DNA from 4 places in the Rhizobium sp. CCGE531 genome. Region 3 is predicted to be linked to each of the others. Evidence: predicted binding sites of a transcription regulator. Region 3 holds the regulator's gene; each other region holds the start of a gene.
What was found. The regulator PhoB, encoded in region 3, activates phosphate uptake and scavenging genes when phosphate is short. The targets are predictions, from matches to a motif close to TGTCATNNANCTGTCAT.
Positions count from the first base shown of each region.

Region 1 (4,451 bases), 420 kb from region 3:
GCTGCCGCATCGCGATAGACGATTTCGGGTCCGGCTTTGCCACGCCGGCCTCGCTGCTGCAGGTGGCCGCCGATATCGTCAAGATCGACGCCGCCTTCGTACGGGACAACAGGCGCGGCCGCGACGGAAGCGACAGCCTCTCCCATCTTGTCGGCTTTGCCGCCTGCTTTGCACCTTTCGTCGTCGTCGAAGGCATCGAAACGAACTCTCAGCTCGAAGCTGCGCGAGAGGCTGGCGCAACGCATGCGCAAGGCTTTTTCCTGTCGCAGCCGGTGTCGTTGGCACAGCTTCGGCGCAGCAAGGGGAAGGCCGTTCTGCGGGGGGTGGGATGAGCATTGCTGCCATTATCCTGCCCGGTCACTGAACCGGGAAGCGAGCGCCCGAAAGACGGCGCAATTTGAAACGGCGGGATGTCCGGCAGCGGGCGTCACGTATGATGCAATTCGAGCGGGGCGGCGCGCGAGGAACCAAATGAAATCCGGGAAAAGATCATGGATTCTTTTAGCGAGAGAAAAGTCCCAGCCCAGCCACCGGCGCGTTACCTGTTCGAGGGCTGCGTAAAGATCGTTTCGGCCTATGTCAGTCACAATGCGATCCCGCTTCACAGCGTTCCCAGGCTGATCAAGGATATTCACGAAGCGCTGCAAGCCTTGGACACAGGCTCGGCTGTCGACCGCGGCAATCTGGTGCCGGCGGTGGAACTGAAGAAATCGGTGACGAACGACTACATCGTCTGTCTCGAAGACGGCAAGCGATTCAAAACGCTGAAGCGTCACCTGCGGGTGCATTATGGGATGACGCCGGAAGAATATCGCCAGAAATGGGGCCTGGCGCCCAATTATCCGATGGTTGCGCAGAACTATGCGCACCGCCGTTCGGAGCTGGCGAAACTTTCCGGTCTCGGCGCCAACGGCAGCAAGAGGGAAAGCATAAGTTAAAGCATGTCGCGCAAACCTGTGCGGCGGTTTTGCGATGCTGCAAGAATAATGGCGCCCTGTGAGGGGCGCCATCGCTTTCCGGTATGGTTCGATGCGGCAGGTCAGAAGACCTGACGCAGCACGATGAACAGCACGAAGGCCAGCGTGATCGAGGCCGGCAACGTCAGGATCCAGGCCATCAGCATGTTGCGCACGGTCGACCATTGCAGGCCGGAACCGTTTGCCGCCATGGTGCCGGCGACGCCGGAGGACAGGACATGCGTGGTGGAAACCGGCAGGCCGAGATGGTCGGCCGCGCCGATCGTCAGCATGGCGACGACTTCGGCGGCGGCACCCTGGCCATAGGTCAGATGCGTCTTGCCGATCTTTTCTCCGACGGTGACGACGATGCGCTTCCAGCCGACCATGGTGCCGAGGCCGAGTGCGAGAGCGACGGCGACCTTCACCCAGAGGGGAATGAACTTGGTCGCGTGATCGACGGCGGCGTGATAGCTGGTCACGGCCTTCAGGTCGTCGGCGCTCATCGGCAGCAGCTTCTGCTTGTCGATCAGCTTCAGCGATTCACCGATCAGGTAGATGTCGTTACGAACGTTGCCGACGAGGCCGTTCGGCAGCTTTTCGACGCTCGGATAAGCGGCGATCTCGGCGCTGGTGGCGTGGATATAGGCCTGGAGTGCCGGCGTCGTCGAGTCCGTCCAGGTCTTGCTCTTGACGGCGTCGCTGACCGCGGCCTTCGGATCGGCCGGCGCGGCAACGCCCGGCTTCACATATTTGCCGAGCACCGTCTCGACCTGTGCCGAGGCGGCCTTGTACGCATCGAGATAGTTGATGTCGGGCGTCTTGTTCAGCGCGAAAGCCGTCGGCACGAGGCCGATGAGGATGAGCATGATCAGACCCATGCCCTTCTGGCCGTCATTGGAACCATGGGCGAAGCTGACGCCGGTGCAGGTGAAGATCAGCAGACCGCGAATCCAGGCCGGCGGCGGTGCATTGCCCTTCGGCGCTTCATAGAGCTCCTTGTTGCGGATCAGCACCTTGGCGACCAAAAGCAGGATCGCGGCCATGGCAAAACCGATAATCGGCGACAGCAGCAGCGACATGCCGACGTTGCTTGCCTGCGCCCAGTCGACGCCGCTTGTGGCGGAGCCGGCGGGCGCCAGGAACTGGTTGGCGAGACCGACACCGATGATGGAGCCGACGAGTGTGTGCGAGCTCGATGCCGGCAGGCCCAGATACCAGGTGCCGAGATTCCAGATGATCGCGGCGATCAAAAGCGCGAAAACCATGGCGAGGCCGGAGCCGGAACCGACCTGGAGGATCAGTTCGACCGGCAGTAGCGCCAGGATGCCGAAGGCGACCGCGCCCGACGAGGTCAGAACGCCCAGGAAGTTGAAGAAGCCCGACCAGATGACGGCGAACTCAGCCGGTAGCGAACGTGTATAGATGACGGTGGCAACGGCATTAGCGGTGTCGTGGAAGCCGTTGACGAATTCGAAGCCGAGCGCGATCAACAGCGCAAGGCCGAGGAGGATCCACGGAACAGCGGCCGCATCGGCAAGGTCGCTGCCGAGGGCATAACCGACATAGGCGAGGCCGCCGAGCACGACCAGGCCGAAGAGCGGCAGAAACCACTTTGCCGAGCTTCCGGCGCCGTGAATTGGGTGATTGGCGTTGCCACCCTCGGAAGTGTTTGAAGCGAGGTCGACCATCCCAAACTCCTTTATGGTCATTGATATTGCCGGTGTAAGCCTCCTTCATGAAACTCTCGTGACGCGCGAGAAGGCGGATACCGGCCCTATTGGCGGGGATGCCGGGCGCTCTTTGCGGATATATGGCCGCGAATGTCCATCTTGATTTTGCCCCCAAAACGCCTTTTTCGGTTCAGCCGGCGTTCATGCGTCTAGGTGCTAAATCCTGCATGTAAGGGACTTGGATAGAGGGCCATCAAAATGAGATCGTCCGTGATTGCCATCGCTGCCTTGTTCGGCAGCCTGGTTGTATCTTCGGCAGAGGCAATGCCTATCCCAACCGTTGGGACAACAGCCTCCGTGCCGGTCGTGAAAGTTGATTATGCTTGCGGTCGTGGCTGGCATGTGACGCGTTGGGGCGAATGCCGCCCGAATCGCTGGGGTCCGCCGCCGCGGCGTTGGGGTTACTACAGACCGCCACCGCCGCCGCCATGGGGCTGGCGGGGCCGTCATCGCCATTGGCGCGACGATGACGGCTGGCGCGGCCGGCCAGGCTACTGGTGAAAAGACAAGCACCGCCGCGTTTTGCGGCGGTGTTTCCTTAGGGCGGTTCAGCTTTTTACGGAATCCCGGAACCGCCCTATCTCCTTGTTGTCTCGCAATTCCGGACGGAAAACCGGAGCGCACTTTTCCTGGATCGCTCTAAGGACGCGGCTGAGGCCTTAATGCGCGTGCCGCGAGCCATAATCCTGCGATAGCGGCAAGCCCCGCAGCCAGAATAGTCATGAGGCTCCCGGCGTGCAGCATGATGTCGGCGGGTTTGGGGCGGATGAGATCGGCCGTATTGAAGCTCTCGCCGCTGAATTTGCACAGGATGAGTGAGAGATTGTTGCGCACCAGCGCGGTGTCGATATCGGAGACGATGTCGCCGACGGCGGTCTTTTCCTCCTTCATCGTTCGCATCTGGAGCAGCACCGCCTTTACCGCCGCGAGATAGGCGTGCGAACACTCGTTGAACGGGCTTTCCTCGTCGCTGACGCTGCCGGGCATCATGCCCCAGAGGCAATAGGCCCGCTGAATCTGGGCGAAATTCAAGAGGCGCCGGAAGGTTTCGTCGGTGTCGGATGCGCTCTCGGCAAGCGAGACGATCCGCCCGTAGTAAGGCGCGATCACAGCCATTTCGCCATGGGTGAGGCTTGGTATCGGGATGCCGGCCTGGCTTCCGGAGGAGCCGCCGCCATGGGCGGCAACCATCGTCGGCCAGGTCGATAGCATGAGGCAGAGGACTGCGAGCAGGACGCCGCCTGCATGGTGGCGTTTCCCGCGCATGTGGTGCGCGGGAGGTGGTTTGCTTGACATCTCAGGCCCGACGCAGGGCCGCATTGCCGTAGCGTGACTGCGGCAGCTGGCGTTCCGCCCAGGCTCCGAAGGCAAGCCCGAGAGTGGCCCAGAGGATGGCGTGCATCCCCAGCGAGGCGATGCGGAAGCGCCAGAGCACGACGGCCGAGAATTGTTCCGGCACTTCGTTGATCGGCGGCAGCAGATACTGGATGAGCACGACGAAGACAATGTAGCCGATGCCGGCGATGATCGCACCGTTCCAGGAACCATATCGGACCGCCAGACGGCGGCCGAAGCCGACGGCAACGATAATGCCGACCACGGATGCGACCATCATGATGAAGAACAGTTCGGTTCTTGCGCCGATCGTGTCGGGATTGCCGACCGCCGGCGGGTTTGCCGGGTATTTGATGTAGGGGACCAGCGAAATCGTCACGAAGGCTGCAATTGCGAGCAGCGCTGCCGTGCCGCGCGCCCCGAGCGG
Region 1 is NZ_CP032684.1:238,403-242,853, forward strand. It holds gene CCGE531_RS01140 (EAL domain-containing protein) at 1-332, shown strand, start outside; gene CCGE531_RS01145 (MucR family transcriptional regulator) at 492-938, shown strand; gene CCGE531_RS01150 (inorganic phosphate transporter) at 1,040-2,647, opposite strand; gene CCGE531_RS34715 (hypothetical protein) at 2,888-3,190, shown strand; gene CCGE531_RS01160 (hypothetical protein) at 3,329-3,955, opposite strand; gene CCGE531_RS01165 (CbtA family protein) at 3,987-4,451, opposite strand, start outside.
Region 1: CCGE531_RS01150 (inorganic phosphate transporter) is a predicted target of PhoB. The motif match lies at 2,695-2,711, and genes of this name have one in related genera.

Region 2 (4,451 bases), on a different replicon from region 3:
GCGGTTCGACCTTCTGCATTGTGTCCTTCGGCGAGGCGACCTCGCTTCCGCATGGCGCAGACGGCGATCAGACGCTCGGCGAAGATGATGTCATCCTCGTCGACACCGGTGCACGCATCGACGGCTATCATTCTGACCTGACACGGACATACAAGCTGACGGCCGGCGATAGTGCCTTTGAAGACGCCTGGGCGATCGAGCGCGAGGCGCAGCAAGCAGTTTTCGATGCGGCAAAGCTGGGTGCTGCCTGTTCCAGCCTCGATGATGCGGCGCGTGCCGTGCTGGCGAAACATGCACTCGGCCCCGATTACAAACTGCCGGGCCTGCCGCATCGCGCCGGCCATGGTCTCGGGCTGGATATCCATGAGGAGCCTTACATCGTGCGCGGCAATGCGACGGCGCTTGCGCCCGGCATGTGTTTCTCGAACGAACCGATGATCGTCTTCCCGCAGAAATTCGGCATCCGGCTGGAGGATCATATCTATATGGCGGCGGACGGCCCGCGCTGGTTTACCCAGCCATCCAAGGGGCCGACCGAACCTTTCGCTTGACATAGCAACCCGGCGCTTAGGCGCCGGGCAATGCCTCGATGTCAGCTTTCGGCATCCGCCGAAACTCTCACCCCTGGAACGGAATGGTTCGCCCAGGCTGCCTTGCCTGCTCCTTGGTATAGGAAACGCCATGGACCTTGAGACCCTGCGCGTTGAGCAGGGTAATGATCCCGCCCTTGTTGGATAAGGTGACGGGCGGCTGGATTTCGACCACCCGCGTCGCGCCGGCGGCGATCGAACCGCTGAGCGCCATCGCATTCTTCTGCTTGTCCTTGATCTGCCAGCCGCTGAGATCGACCGGCACGTCGGCGGTATTCAGCAAGGTGACGGTTTCCCGCTCGGGCGTCTTCACGTCGTTGACATAGGCCGCAATGATGCGCACTAGCCCATCCGGAACATCGAAGGTGGGTATGGCATCGCGATCGACCGGCGCGTGCGGCAGGTTCGGATGATCCTGATCCTGCGGCACGATGAGCGATCCGTCCTTGTCGTCCGAATGCCATGCCTGCGTCTGGAATTTCATGAAGATCGCGACCCATTGCTGCTCGCGGGGAAACTCCAGTATCAGCCCGCCGTCCTGCCAGGGGCCATTCTGAGAAGCATATTTGCCGGGTGGATTGCCCTGGTTGAAATGAATGTCATGAATGCCGCGGCCGGGCTTGAAGCCGAAATACTGATCGGCCTTGTTGTTTTCCAGTCCCCAGATCTCGCCAAAGGCATAGATCATCGCTTGCTCGTCCGACATGGCGCGCTGGATATAGGCGTCGATCTTTTCATTAAGATCATTGTCCGGACCTGCGGCCGAGATCGGAAGCGGTTTCAGCTCCCAAGGCTGCATGAGATTGCCGCGGATGAAATCGAGCGCGACGCCGCCGGGCTGGCTCGGTGTCGGATGCAAGCCTTCAGGCAACTCCGCCAATTGCGCGGTGATCGGATGTTCGAAGCGGGAGCGCACGAGGAATTCGACCTCGCTTCCATCCTGCGAACGTACGTTGATGGCGATGCGATACAGCGTCCCGTTTTCCGAAACCAGCACCTGATAATGCGGGCTTGAACCGGTTGCCAATCGATTGTTGATGGGTCTGCCCTTGAGCACGGCATAGTTGTTAAGCGGCACGACATCCTCCCTTAGTGCACATAAGCAGCACATAGTGTCGCATCAGAATGAAGCTTCTGCGACACCGAAGGGTCTGTAGGCGTGTCAAAGTTTTTCCGACTTCACGGGCTGCGAAGCCGCCGCGATCATCTCGGTCGAAAGGACGGTCCTTATGCCGCTCTCGTTCCGTCCTCGCCGAAGACGTGCAGGTACTGCTGCGGGAAGGCAACATTCACCTGCGGACCGGCGCTCAGCGCGCTGCGATCAAGCGTGAATACCTTGAAAGGCAACCCGTGCAGCGAAAGATGCAGGATGATGCCGAAGCCCGTGGGCTCGACGAGTTCGACATTGGCGGACATGCCGGACTGATCCGACGATAGCACGACATGCTCAGGCCGAATGCCGAGCGTCACCTTCGTGCCAGCAGACAATGTCAGCGGCTCCGAAAGCGGAACGAGTGTGCCGTCCTTGAGCTTGACGCCATTGCCTTCGTAAGTTGCATCGAGAAAATTCATCCCTGGCGAACCGATGAAGCCGGCGACGAAGAGGTTGGCGGGCCGATCGTAAAGTTCAAGCGGGCTGCCGACCTGCTGCACCACCCCGCCATGCATGGCGACGATGCGGTCCGCCAGTGTCATTGCCTCGATCTGGTCGTGGGTCACATAGATCGACGTCGCTTTAAGATCGCTGTGCAACCTCTTGATTTCGGCGCGCATCTGCTCGCGCAAACGAGCGTCGAGGTTCGAAAGCGGCTCGTCAAAGAGGAAGGCTTTCGGCTGCCGCACGATGGCGCGGCCCATGGCGACACGCTGACGCTGGCCGCCCGAGAGCGCCTTCGGCCGGCGTTCGAGCAGCGGATCGAGGCCGAGCTTGGTTGCCGCACCGGCAACCGCCTTGGCGATGCTATCCTTCGCCATCTTCCGCAGCCGCAGGCTGTAGCTCATATTGCCGGCGACATTCATGTGCGGATAAAGCGCATAGGACTGGAAGACCATGGCGATATCGCGATCCTTCGGATGCAGCTCGTTGACGCGGTTGTCCGCGATGCGGATTTCGCCGCCGCTGATGTCTTCGAGGCCGGCAATCATCCGAAGCAGGGTGGATTTGCCGCAGCCGGAAGGGCCGACGAGAACGACGAACTCGCCGTCCTTGATCCTGAGATCGATGTCGTGCAGGACCTGCACATGGCCATAGGCCTTCTTGACGTTCTGAATATCGATCGATGCCATATGACTAACCCTTGACCGCGCCGGCCGTCAGGCCCTGCACGAGATAGCGTTGGATGAGGAGGAAGAAGAGCGCGGCTGGAATGAGCGCCATGACGCCCGCCGCCATCATCTGCCCGAAATCCACCGAGAATTTCGAAACGAAGGTGAGAAGGCCGACCGGAAAGGTCGCGGCCTGATTGCCGTTGATCAGCATCAGCGCAAAGAGCAACTCACTCCATGCCGCCGTGAAGACGAAGCCGAGTGTCGCAGCAATGCCGGGCAGCGTCAGCGGCAGGATGATCTGTCTGAAGGCGGTGAACTGCGTCGCACCGTCGATCATCGCGGCCTCCTCCAGATCCTTCGGAATGCCGTCGAAGAAGGACTGCATCAGGAAGGTGGCGAAAGGCACGTTGAAGGCCGTGTAGACGATGACGAGGCCGGTGAGGCTGTTGGTCAGATGCAGCGGTGTCAGGATCTTGAAGATCGGCGCGACGAGCATGACCAGCGGAAACATCTGCGTCAGCAGCATCAGCGCCACGATCCAGTATTTGGCGCGGAAGTTGAAACGCGAGAGCGCGTAACCGGAGAGCGATGAGCAGATGGTGACCGCGATCGCCGTTGAGCCGGCGACGATCACGCTATTCTTGAAGAATGTCGGGAAGTCGCTGTGCTGCAGCACGAAGGCATAGTGTTCCCAGGTCGTGCGCGAAGGCCACATGCGCACGCCTTCCGTATAGAGCAGATCGTTCGGCGTCACCGAGACCTTCAGCAGCCAGAAGAGCGGGAAGAGCGCGAAGACGACATAGCAAAGGATCGCCAGGCGATGCGCGATAGTGGGGAGGACGGCTCGTCTCATGGCTCAATCCTTGTTCAGCAGGGTCTGCCGCAGCAGGATGATCAGCATGGAATAGGCAAGAAGAAGGACCAGCAGCACCAGCGCGATGGCCGAGGCATAGCCGAAGTCGAGGCGCTTGAAGGCCTGCGTGAAGATGTAGCTGGCGACGATCTGCGTGCGGTCCGCCGGGCCGCCACCCGTCATGACGACGATCAGGTCGGCGAAATTGGAAACCCAGACCGTGCGCAGCAGCACCGTGATGGCAATGGTCGGCGCGAGGAAGGGGAGCGTGATCGAGCGGAAGCGCTCGAACCAGCCGGCGCCATCAATCGATGCCGCTTCATAGAGATCGCGCGGGATGGCCTGAAGGGCTGCCAGAAGGGTAATCGCAAAGAAGGGAATGCCCCACCAGACATTGGCGACGATCGGTCCCCACATGGCGTTGTGCGGATCGGAGAGAATGTTGCCCGGCTCGCTCATCAGGCCCATGGCGTAAAGCCAATGCGGTATCGGGCCAATCACCGGGTTGAACAGCCACGACCAATTGAGGCCGGCGAGGAAGGAGGGAACGGCCCAGGGCAGGAACACCAATGCCTGCACGATCGACCTGCCGACGAACGGCTTGTCCAGGAGCAATGCCAGGATCAGCCCGAAGATGAACTGCAGCACCACGGAAGCGCCTGTCCACCACAGCGTATTCTTCAGCGCCCAGTAGAAGGCCGTATCCTTGGAGAGATCGCGAAAGTGTTCCAGGCCGATGA
Region 2 is NZ_CP032685.1:678,892-683,342, reverse strand. It holds gene CCGE531_RS22645 (Xaa-Pro peptidase family protein) at 1-551, shown strand, start outside; gene CCGE531_RS22640 (DUF2278 family protein) at 619-1,668, opposite strand; gene ugpC (sn-glycerol-3-phosphate ABC transporter ATP-binding protein UgpC) at 1,818-2,876, opposite strand; gene CCGE531_RS22630 (carbohydrate ABC transporter permease) at 2,881-3,711, opposite strand; gene CCGE531_RS22625 (sugar ABC transporter permease) at 3,715-4,451, opposite strand, start outside.
Region 2: CCGE531_RS22640 (DUF2278 family protein) is a predicted target of PhoB. The motif match lies at 1,716-1,732, and genes of this name have one in related genera.

Region 3 (4,451 bases):
TTCCATCATGTCCTGCCGCTTGCCATGCCAGGCATCCTGACAGGCACCATCCTCGGGCTTGCCCATGCGCTCGGCGAAACGGCGCCGCTGCTCTTGATCGGCATGGTCGCCTTTGTCGCCAACTATCCGACATCGCCCCTCGATCCTTCGACGGCGCTGCCGGTGCAGATCTACATGTGGGCGAGCGAGGCCGAGCGTGCCTTCGTCGAAAGAACGTCCGGGGCCATCATCGTCCTGCTCTTCTTCCTCGTCGCGATGAACATCGGCGCCATCCTGCTGCGCCGCCGCTTCGAGCGGCGCTGGTAGGGAGGGCCGAGGAATGAACATGATGAGCGAAGCCGCAAGCGAAAAAGCACTGGCCAAGAAAATGACGACGATCCCCTACAAGATGATCGGCCAGGACGTTTCGGTCTTTTACGGGGATAAGCGCGCGCTCTTCGATGTCAATCTGAAGATCCGCGCCAATACGGTGACGGCGCTGATCGGCCCTTCCGGCTGCGGCAAGTCCACCTTCCTGCGCTGCCTCAACCGCATGAACGATACGATCGAGACCTGCCGCGTCACCGGCAAGATCACGCTCGACGATCAGGACGTCTACGACAACAACATCGATGTCGTGGAATTGCGCGCGCGTGTCGGCATGGTCTTCCAGAAGCCCAACCCGTTTCCCAAGTCGATCTACGAGAACGTCGCCTACGGGCCGCGCATCCATGGCCTGCATCGCTCCAAGGCCGATCTCGATCATATCGTCGAGACCAGCCTGCAGAAGGCGGGCCTGTGGGGCGAGGTCAAGGACAGGCTCCATGATGCCGGCACGAGCCTTTCGGGCGGTCAGCAGCAGCGCCTTTGCATCGCGCGCGCCGTTGCCGTCAGTCCGGAAGTCATCCTGATGGACGAGCCGTGTTCGGCGCTCGATCCGATCGCCACGGCAAAGGTCGAGGATCTTATCCATGAGCTGCGGGAAAACTTCACGATCGTCATCGTGACGCATTCCATGCAGCAGGCAGCCCGCGTCTCGCAGCGCACCGCAATGTTCCATCTCGGCCATCTGGTCGAGGAGAACGATACCGATAAAATGTTCACCAATCCCGACGATTTCCGCACGCAGGATTACATCATGGGCCGTTTTGGTTGATGATATCAAGCGCGCGGACCCTTTCACACAGTTCACCTTGAGGATAGAAAAATGGTCTCCACTCACATTCTCTCTGCCTATGACGAAGACCTGAAGTTCCTGACGCGCCGCATTGCGGAGATGGGCGGCCTGGCCGAGCAGATGGTCAGCGACAGCGTTCGCGCATTGGTCCAAAGCGATACCGGTCTTGCGCAGAAGGTCATCTCAGACGACGTCATCCTCGACCATGCCGAGCGTGAAGTCGGCGACAAGGCGATCGTCACCATCGCACGCCGGCAGCCGATGGCGGCAGACTTGCGCGAGATCATGGGCTCGATCCGCATCGCTTCCGACCTGGAGCGCGTCGGCGATCTCGGCAAGAACACCGCAAAGCGCGTCATCGCCGTGCAGGGCACCGGCGTTCCGCGCCGTCTCGCCCGCGGCATCGAGCACCTCTCCGAACTGGCGCTGAGCCAGCTCAAGGAAGTTCTGGACGTCTACGCCACCCGTTCGCCGGACAAGGCCGTATCGATCCGTGAGCGCGACGAGGAAATCGACGCCATGTACACCTCGCTCTTCCGCGAGATGCTGACCTACATGATGGAAGATCCGCGTAACATCACCACCTGCACGCATCTTCTGTTCTGCGCGAAGAACATCGAGCGCATCGGCGACCATGCCACCAACATCGCCGAGACGATCTATTACATGGCGACCGGCGCCCAGCCCGAAGGCGAGCGCCCGAAGGATGATACCGCCAACACCGTCGGCGCGGTGACGGAATAATCTGGAAGCGAAAAAGGAGACCAAAGGCGCATGGTTCCGAGAGTTGCTGTTGTAGAAGACGAGGAAGCGCTGAGCGTTCTGCTGCGCTACAATCTCGAGGCCGAAGGCTTCGAGGTCGACACCATCCTCAGAGGCGATGAGGCCGAGCTGCGTCTTCAGGAGCGCATCCCCGATCTCCTGATCCTCGACTGGATGCTCCCCGGCGTGTCCGGCATCGAGCTCTGCCGCCGGCTGCGTATGCGGCCGGAGACGGAGCGCCTGCCGATCATCATGCTGACGGCCCGCGGCGAGGAAAGCGAGCGCGTGCGCGGGCTTTCCACCGGCGCGGACGATTACGTTGTCAAGCCGTTCTCGACGCCGGAGCTGATGGCCCGCGTCAAGGCGATGCTGCGGCGTGCCCGTCCGGAGGTTCTCTCCACGGTGTTGCGTTGCGGCGATATCGAGCTGGACCGCGAAACCCATCGCGTCCACCGCAAGAGCCGCGAAGTGCGGTTGGGGCCGACGGAATTCCGCCTGCTGGAATTCCTGATGTCCTCGCCGAGCCGTGTCTTCTCGCGCTCGCAGCTGCTGGACGGCGTATGGGGGCACGATATCTATGTCGACGAACGCACTGTCGACGTCCATGTCGGACGCCTGCGCAAGGCGCTCAATTTCTCCAATATGCAGGATGTCATCCGCACCGTTCGCGGCGCGGGCTACTCCATGGAAGCCTGAGCGGCAGAGCCCGCTCAGGCATCAACATTACAGCGCCGCGCGCCTTTCAAGACGCGCTAAGGTCGCTGTAACACCTTAAAATTATGCAGTAGTGGCGGAAATAGAAAACGGGCCTCAAGGGCCCGTTTCTTTTATCTCCGCGATGGGGATCTCAGCCGCGTGGCTGGGCCGGCCGACGTCGTTCATGCACCGGCTGATAGGCCAGGCGCTGATGATAGCCGCAATAGGGCGACGCATCCGGGCTTTCGTTGCCGCAGAAGTGGAAATCGTCCTTCAGCGGGTCGCCCACCGGCCACTTGCAGGTGCGCTCGGTAAGCTCCGTCAGGCCAAGACGCCGGGAGATCGGAACGACGACGTTCGATGCCGGGCGATATTGGATTTCATTGACGGCATCGACCTCGATTTCTTCCTTGAGCATGGTTGCGCCCTGCTGGCGGGTAACCGTGCGGGTTGCAACGCGAGACGTGTAATTCGGGGCGCGGGGCGCAGCACTGCTGCGCTTTGGCGTGCGTGCAGCCGCCGCGGTGCCACCCGCCTTCGCTCGGCCGGGAAGGTTCAGGCGGTGCACCTTGCCGATGACGGCATTACGGCTCACGCCGCCAAGCTGCGCCGCGATCTGGCTGGCGCTCAATCCTTCGGACCATAGCTTCTTCAGCTTTTCGACGCGTTCGTCTGTCCAATTCATGCCCTGTCTCCGCTGTCGCGTTTCCGATGGCAGAATCCCTCACCATTGCCTCGCATGGGATCGAGGCGCGAAACGCTCTAAAATTGTGGTGACTAGTTCCGCCGCATGCAGTCTAGCAATTGGTTTTTAACCTAGTGTGAGGCTGACTCCGTGACAAGAGTCGCGGGAATCTTGAGGAATCGATTTCGAGGTTTTCCCCAACTTGCTGCCCCGGCGTGGCATTTCTGCAATAGGCAGTGCCGAACGCATCCCTTTTGGCCGTGGGCGCTTTCTCGCACCTGCTAAATCGCCAGTTTTGTTGACATCGCGGTGCAAAACATCAATAGTGCCCAGGCCGCCGCAAGGCGGCATTTTTGATTTTTTCGGACCCGTTTCATCGTATGGAAGCGATTGGTCCTTAGGGTTGTGATCGAGGAGATATGCCATGGCAGAGACCGCGCCGCTTTACGATACCTATCTGCGTGCTCCGCTGCGGTTCGAGCGAGGCGAGGGCGTCTGGCTGGTTACCGAAAACGGCGAGCGCTACCTCGATTTCGCAGCCGGCGTTGCGGTCAATTCGCTGGGTCATGCCCATCCTCATCTGGTCGCCGAATTGAAGGCGCAGGCCGACAAGGTCTGGCATCTGTCCAACCTCTATGAAGCACCCGGCCAGGAAAAGCTGTCGAAGCGGCTGACGGAAGTAACCTTCGCCGACAAGGTGTTCTTCACCAATTCGGGCGCCGAGGCGCTGGAATGCGCCATCAAGACGGCGCGGCGCTATCAATTCGCCAAGGGACATCCCGAAAAGTTCCACATCATCACCTTCGAAGGCGCCTTCCACGGCCGCACCATCGCGACGATCGCCGCCGGCGGCCAGGAGAAATACATCGAAGGCTTCGGCCCGAAGGCGCCGGGTTTCGATCAGGTGCCGTTCGGCGATCTCGATGCCGTTCGCGCCGCCATCACCGATGCGACGGCCGCGATCCTGATCGAGCCGGTGCAGGGCGAGGGCGGCATTCGTCCCGCGACCAACGAATTCCTGCGCGGCCTGCGCGAGATTTGCGACGAGCATGGCCTGCTGCTGGTTCTCGACGAGGTGCAGTGCGGCGTCGGTCGCACGGGCAAGCTCTTCGCCCATGAATGGGCCGGCATCAAGCCGGATATCATGGCGGT
Region 3 is NZ_CP032684.1:662,638-667,088, forward strand. It holds gene pstA (phosphate ABC transporter permease PstA) at 1-306, shown strand, start outside; gene pstB (phosphate ABC transporter ATP-binding protein PstB) at 320-1,135, shown strand; gene phoU (phosphate signaling complex protein PhoU) at 1,187-1,900, shown strand; gene phoB (phosphate regulon transcriptional regulator PhoB) at 1,931-2,614, shown strand; gene CCGE531_RS03320 (GcrA family cell cycle regulator) at 2,766-3,299, opposite strand; gene CCGE531_RS03330 (aspartate aminotransferase family protein) at 3,724-4,451, shown strand, end outside.

Region 4 (4,451 bases), 1.6 Mb from region 3:
ACGTCCGAGGGTTCCTCGCGAGCGAGCGAGGCGATGGCGCGAACGGCGGCCATCTTCATTTCCTCGTTGATCGTCTTGGCGCCGCAATCGAGCGCGCCACGGAAGATGTAGGGGAAGCAGAGTACGTTGTTCACCTGGTTGGGGAAATCCGAACGGCCGGTGCAGATCATCGCGTCGGGACGAGCAGCGCGGGCGAGGTCGGGCATGATTTCCGGTGTCGGGTTGGCGAGCGCCATGATCAGCGGCTTTTCCGCCATCTGTTCCAGCAGTTCGGGCTTCAGCACGCCCGCGGCCGAAAGGCCGAGGAAGACGTCGGCGCCGGGAATGGACTCGGCAAGCTCACGCTTGTCGCTATCCTGAGCGTAGACGGACTTCCATTCGTCCATCAGAACGTTGCGATCCTTGTAGACCAGGCCCTCGATGTCGTGGACCCAGATGTTCTCGCGCTTGGCGCCGAGTATGACGAGCAGGTTCAGGCAGGCGAGCGCGGCAGCACCGGCGCCCGAGGCGACGATCTTGACCTCTTCGATCTTCTTGCCGGCCAGTTCCAGCCCGTTGAGGATGGCGGCGGCGACGATGATGGCGGTGCCGTGCTGATCGTCGTGGAAAACCGGGATTTCCATCTTTTCGCGCAAGCGACGTTCGACATCGAAGCATTCCGGCGCCTTGATATCCTCAAGGTTGATGCCGCCAAAGGTCGGCTCGAGTGCCGAAATCGTGTTGACCATCTCGTCGACGGTGGGAGCGGCGACTTCGATGTCGAAGACATCGATGCCTGCAAACTTCTTGAACAGAACGGCCTTGCCTTCCATCACGGGCTTGGAGGCGAGCGGACCGATATTGCCGAGGCCAAGGACCGCCGAACCGTTGGAAATCACGGCAACGAGATTGGCACGCGACGTGTAATAGGCTGCCGTCTCGGGATTGTCGCGAATGGCGAGGCAGGGTGCGGCAACGCCCGGCGAATAGGCAAGTGCCAGATCGCGCTGGTTGCCAAGCGGCTTGGTGGCCTGGATTTCGAGCTTGCCGGGGCGGGGATAGCGATGAAAATAAAGCGCCTGTTCGTCGAAATCGCCACTTGCCATGTTCTTGGCTGCCTTCGAAGTGTCGTGCGTATTATCCATCTCGCGGTCTCCATTCCTGCCTGCGCTTGAGTCCCTCCATACAACAATCGTTTGGCGTTCACAGTATGCAATTGACGTCCTGGAGCGTTTTGCAGCGACAAAGTCTTTGATTGGCCGCCGCAGCGTCGCGTTGTCGCAAGCAGGATTGGCCGCCCGCGACGTCACAAGGGGGTCACCGCGCGGGCTTATGAGGACCGCAGGCAGAGGATCTCCAATGACTTTTATTGCTTCTCATCGCGGCGGCGCGCATCTGTGGCCTGAAAACACCAGGCTTGCCTTTTCGAAAACAGCCCAGCTCGAAGTCGATCTTGTCGAATTCGATGTCCACCAGACACGAGATGGCAGACTGGTCGTCCATCATGACGCGCTGATCGACAGGATGACGGACGGCAAGGGTGCCATCGCCGATCTCACTTACGAGGAATTGACCCGTTATGTGGTGATAGGAAGTGGCGGCGAGACCATTCCTACCCTCTTGGAAACAATCGATATCTTCGGACCATCCGTTGTCGATCTCCGGTTGGAGATCAAGACGAAGGCGGACGGTAAGCCCTATGAGGGGATGGAGGGCCGCATCGTCGACGAGCTGATCGCAACCGGGATGCTGACGCGGACGATGGTGACCAGTTTCGCTCTGCCGCGTCTTGAGGCGTTCGTTGCGGCGCTCAATGAACGAGGCTTGAATGCCGGAGAGCTGCTCGGTTTCATCTTTCTTTGCTCGCCTCAGACGGCGGCGCAGCTTGGATGGCAGGGGATCATCGCCGCTCTGCGCATCGGCGGCGTGCGTGAGATAGCTGTGCGTGCCGATGCTTTGGACGCAGGGCTCGTGGAGTTTTTTCGGAGCCGCGATGTGACGGTGCATGGCTGGGCGGCACATACGAGCGAAGCGGCGCATTCGATGTTTCGCCTTAGTATTGCCAGTTTTACGACCGACCGACCGGATCTCGCCATAGCAGCAAAACGTGGCTGATCTGGCCCGATATGCCGCCAAACACAGGGTTTGTCATCTTCCTGAAACACGAGTCTGGTCTTGGATTAGTCAAGGTAGGATAGGGCACGGACAAAAAGTTCGTGAATGAAAACATGGACACCCGGCGATTCCGAACACTGTTCATCTCTGACGTGCACCTCGGCTCGAAGGCCGCCAAGGTGGACTTTCTGCTCGACTTTCTGCGCCATCACGAAGCCGACACCATCTTCCTTGTCGGCGATATCATCGATGGGTGGCGCCTGAAGCGAAACTGGTATTGGCCGCAGGATTGCAATGACGTGGTGCAGAAGCTTCTGCGCAAGGCGCGCAAAGGCACGCGCATCATCTATATCCCCGGCAATCATGACGAATTCCTGCGCGATTTCCCCGGCACGCATTTTGGCGGCATCGAGGTGGCGCAGCGCGCCATGCACGAGACTGCCGACGGGAAGAAGTATCTCGTCCTGCATGGTGACGAATTCGACGTCGTCGTCCGCAACGCGCGCCTGCTCGCCTATCTCGGCGACTGGGCCTATGACATGGCCATCCTGATCAACATCGGCCTTGCCGCGGTGCGTCGTCGCTTGAACATGCCCTACTGGTCGTTCTCGGCCTGGGCAAAGCTGCAGGTCAAGCATGCCGTTAACTTCATCGGCGAATTTCAGCGTGTCGTTGCCGATGAGGCCAGACGCAACGATGCCGATGGCGTTATCTGCGGTCATATCCACCATGCCGTCATCGAGGATCTCGGCGGCGTGCGCTATATCAATACCGGCGACTGGGTGGAAAGCTGCACTGCGATCGCCGAACATGAAGACGGCACGTTCGAACTGATCACTTGGCGGAGCATTCTCGAGACGCAGCCGGCCGGCTCGCCTGCCGAGGAAATGCCGCGGCCGCTCGGTGCTCAGGCGGCCTGAGCCGCCTCTTTTCACGGGCTTGATACTGGCCTGTCATAATTATTGATCGTCGCGGAGCGTCTGTAGCTTCGGATTTTCCGAAACGTTACGGTTTTGGCCATTTCTCGCCATAGTCGTATTCTCGATAGCATGATAGGGACAAATCAGTTCCCCTTCAGGTCTGTCATGATTCCCGCGATCAAGTCCTTCCAGGGCGAGGGTGCGCCTCCCTATTTCCGCTTGCGCACCGCCTTGTCCTATTGCGCACCGTTATTCGTGAACGGAATTGCCCTGCCGTTCTTTCCCGTCTGGCTGGCCGGGCTGAATTTCAACGACCACGAGATCGGTCTCGTGATCGCGATCCCCATGGTCGTACGCGTCCTGGTGACGCCCGTCATCGCCGTGCTTGCGGATCATATGACGGAGCGTGCCGATGTGTTGCTGTGGTCCGGCGCTTTGTCGCTTCTGACGGCGATCGCGCTCTACTGGGCCAGCGACTTCTGGCCGGTGCTTCTGGTCTACGGCATTCAGGGTGCAACCTATGCGCCATATGTGCCGGTGGTGGAGTCCATCGCCATGTCGGGTGTGCGCCGCTGGGGCTTCGACTACGGCTCGATGCGGGTGTGGGGATCGATCACATTCATCCTGTCGACCCTTCTTGGCGGTCAATTGATCGGCATGTGGGGCGGCGCGACGGTACTGCCTGTCATGGTGGCCGGTTTCATTCTGACGACGCTGATGGGCCTGTTTGCTCCGCGCATCGGGCCGACGCGCCGCCGCAACCAGCCGATCAATTTGCAGCCGCCGACCGGAAACTTGCGGTCCCCGCAGCTGCTCGTCACCATGATCGGGGTATCGATACAGCAGTCGAGCCATGCGATGCTCTATACGTTCGCGTCGATCTATTGGCGCAAGCTGGGCTTTTCCGGCGCCGAGATCGCCATCCTCTGGAGCATCGGCGTTGCGGCCGAGGTGATGGTCTTCTTCCTCTCGAAAAAGCTGAGCCGACGGTTCAGCGCGTGGACGCTGATCTTTTTCGGTTCGACCATGTGCATCCTGCGCTGGGTTCTGTTTCCGATCAATTTCGGTTTCATGGGCTATTTCGCCTTGCAGTGTTTTCATTCCTGCACCTATGCCTGCGTCCATACCGGCATCCAGCGCCGCATCGTCGCCTCGGTCCATGAAACGCAGGAATCGTCGGCTCAGGGCGCCTATTACTTCTATAATGGCATGTTCCTCGGCCTGATGACGCTGGCATCCGGCTATCTCTATGCCTGGCTGGATCTCGAAAGCTATTACGTCATGGCCGGCATTGCCGCTTTAGGCCTGGGCATGGTCATTTTTGCCTATGGGCTGCGGGCGGGGAAGCCGGCGATGGGCGGGGGCGCTCACGGCGTGTCGTAACGCGGTGCAACAAATTCATTTGGATATCAAAAAGCCGTGACATATGTTGGCGCC
Region 4 is NZ_CP032684.1:2,249,736-2,254,186, reverse strand. It holds gene CCGE531_RS10975 (NADP-dependent malic enzyme) at 1-1,124, opposite strand, end outside; gene CCGE531_RS10970 (glycerophosphodiester phosphodiesterase family protein) at 1,339-2,094, shown strand; gene CCGE531_RS10965 (UDP-2,3-diacylglucosamine diphosphatase) at 2,208-3,014, shown strand; gene CCGE531_RS10960 (MFS transporter) at 3,180-4,397, shown strand.
Region 4: CCGE531_RS10965 (UDP-2,3-diacylglucosamine diphosphatase) is a predicted target of PhoB. The motif match lies at 2,126-2,142, and genes of this name have one in related genera.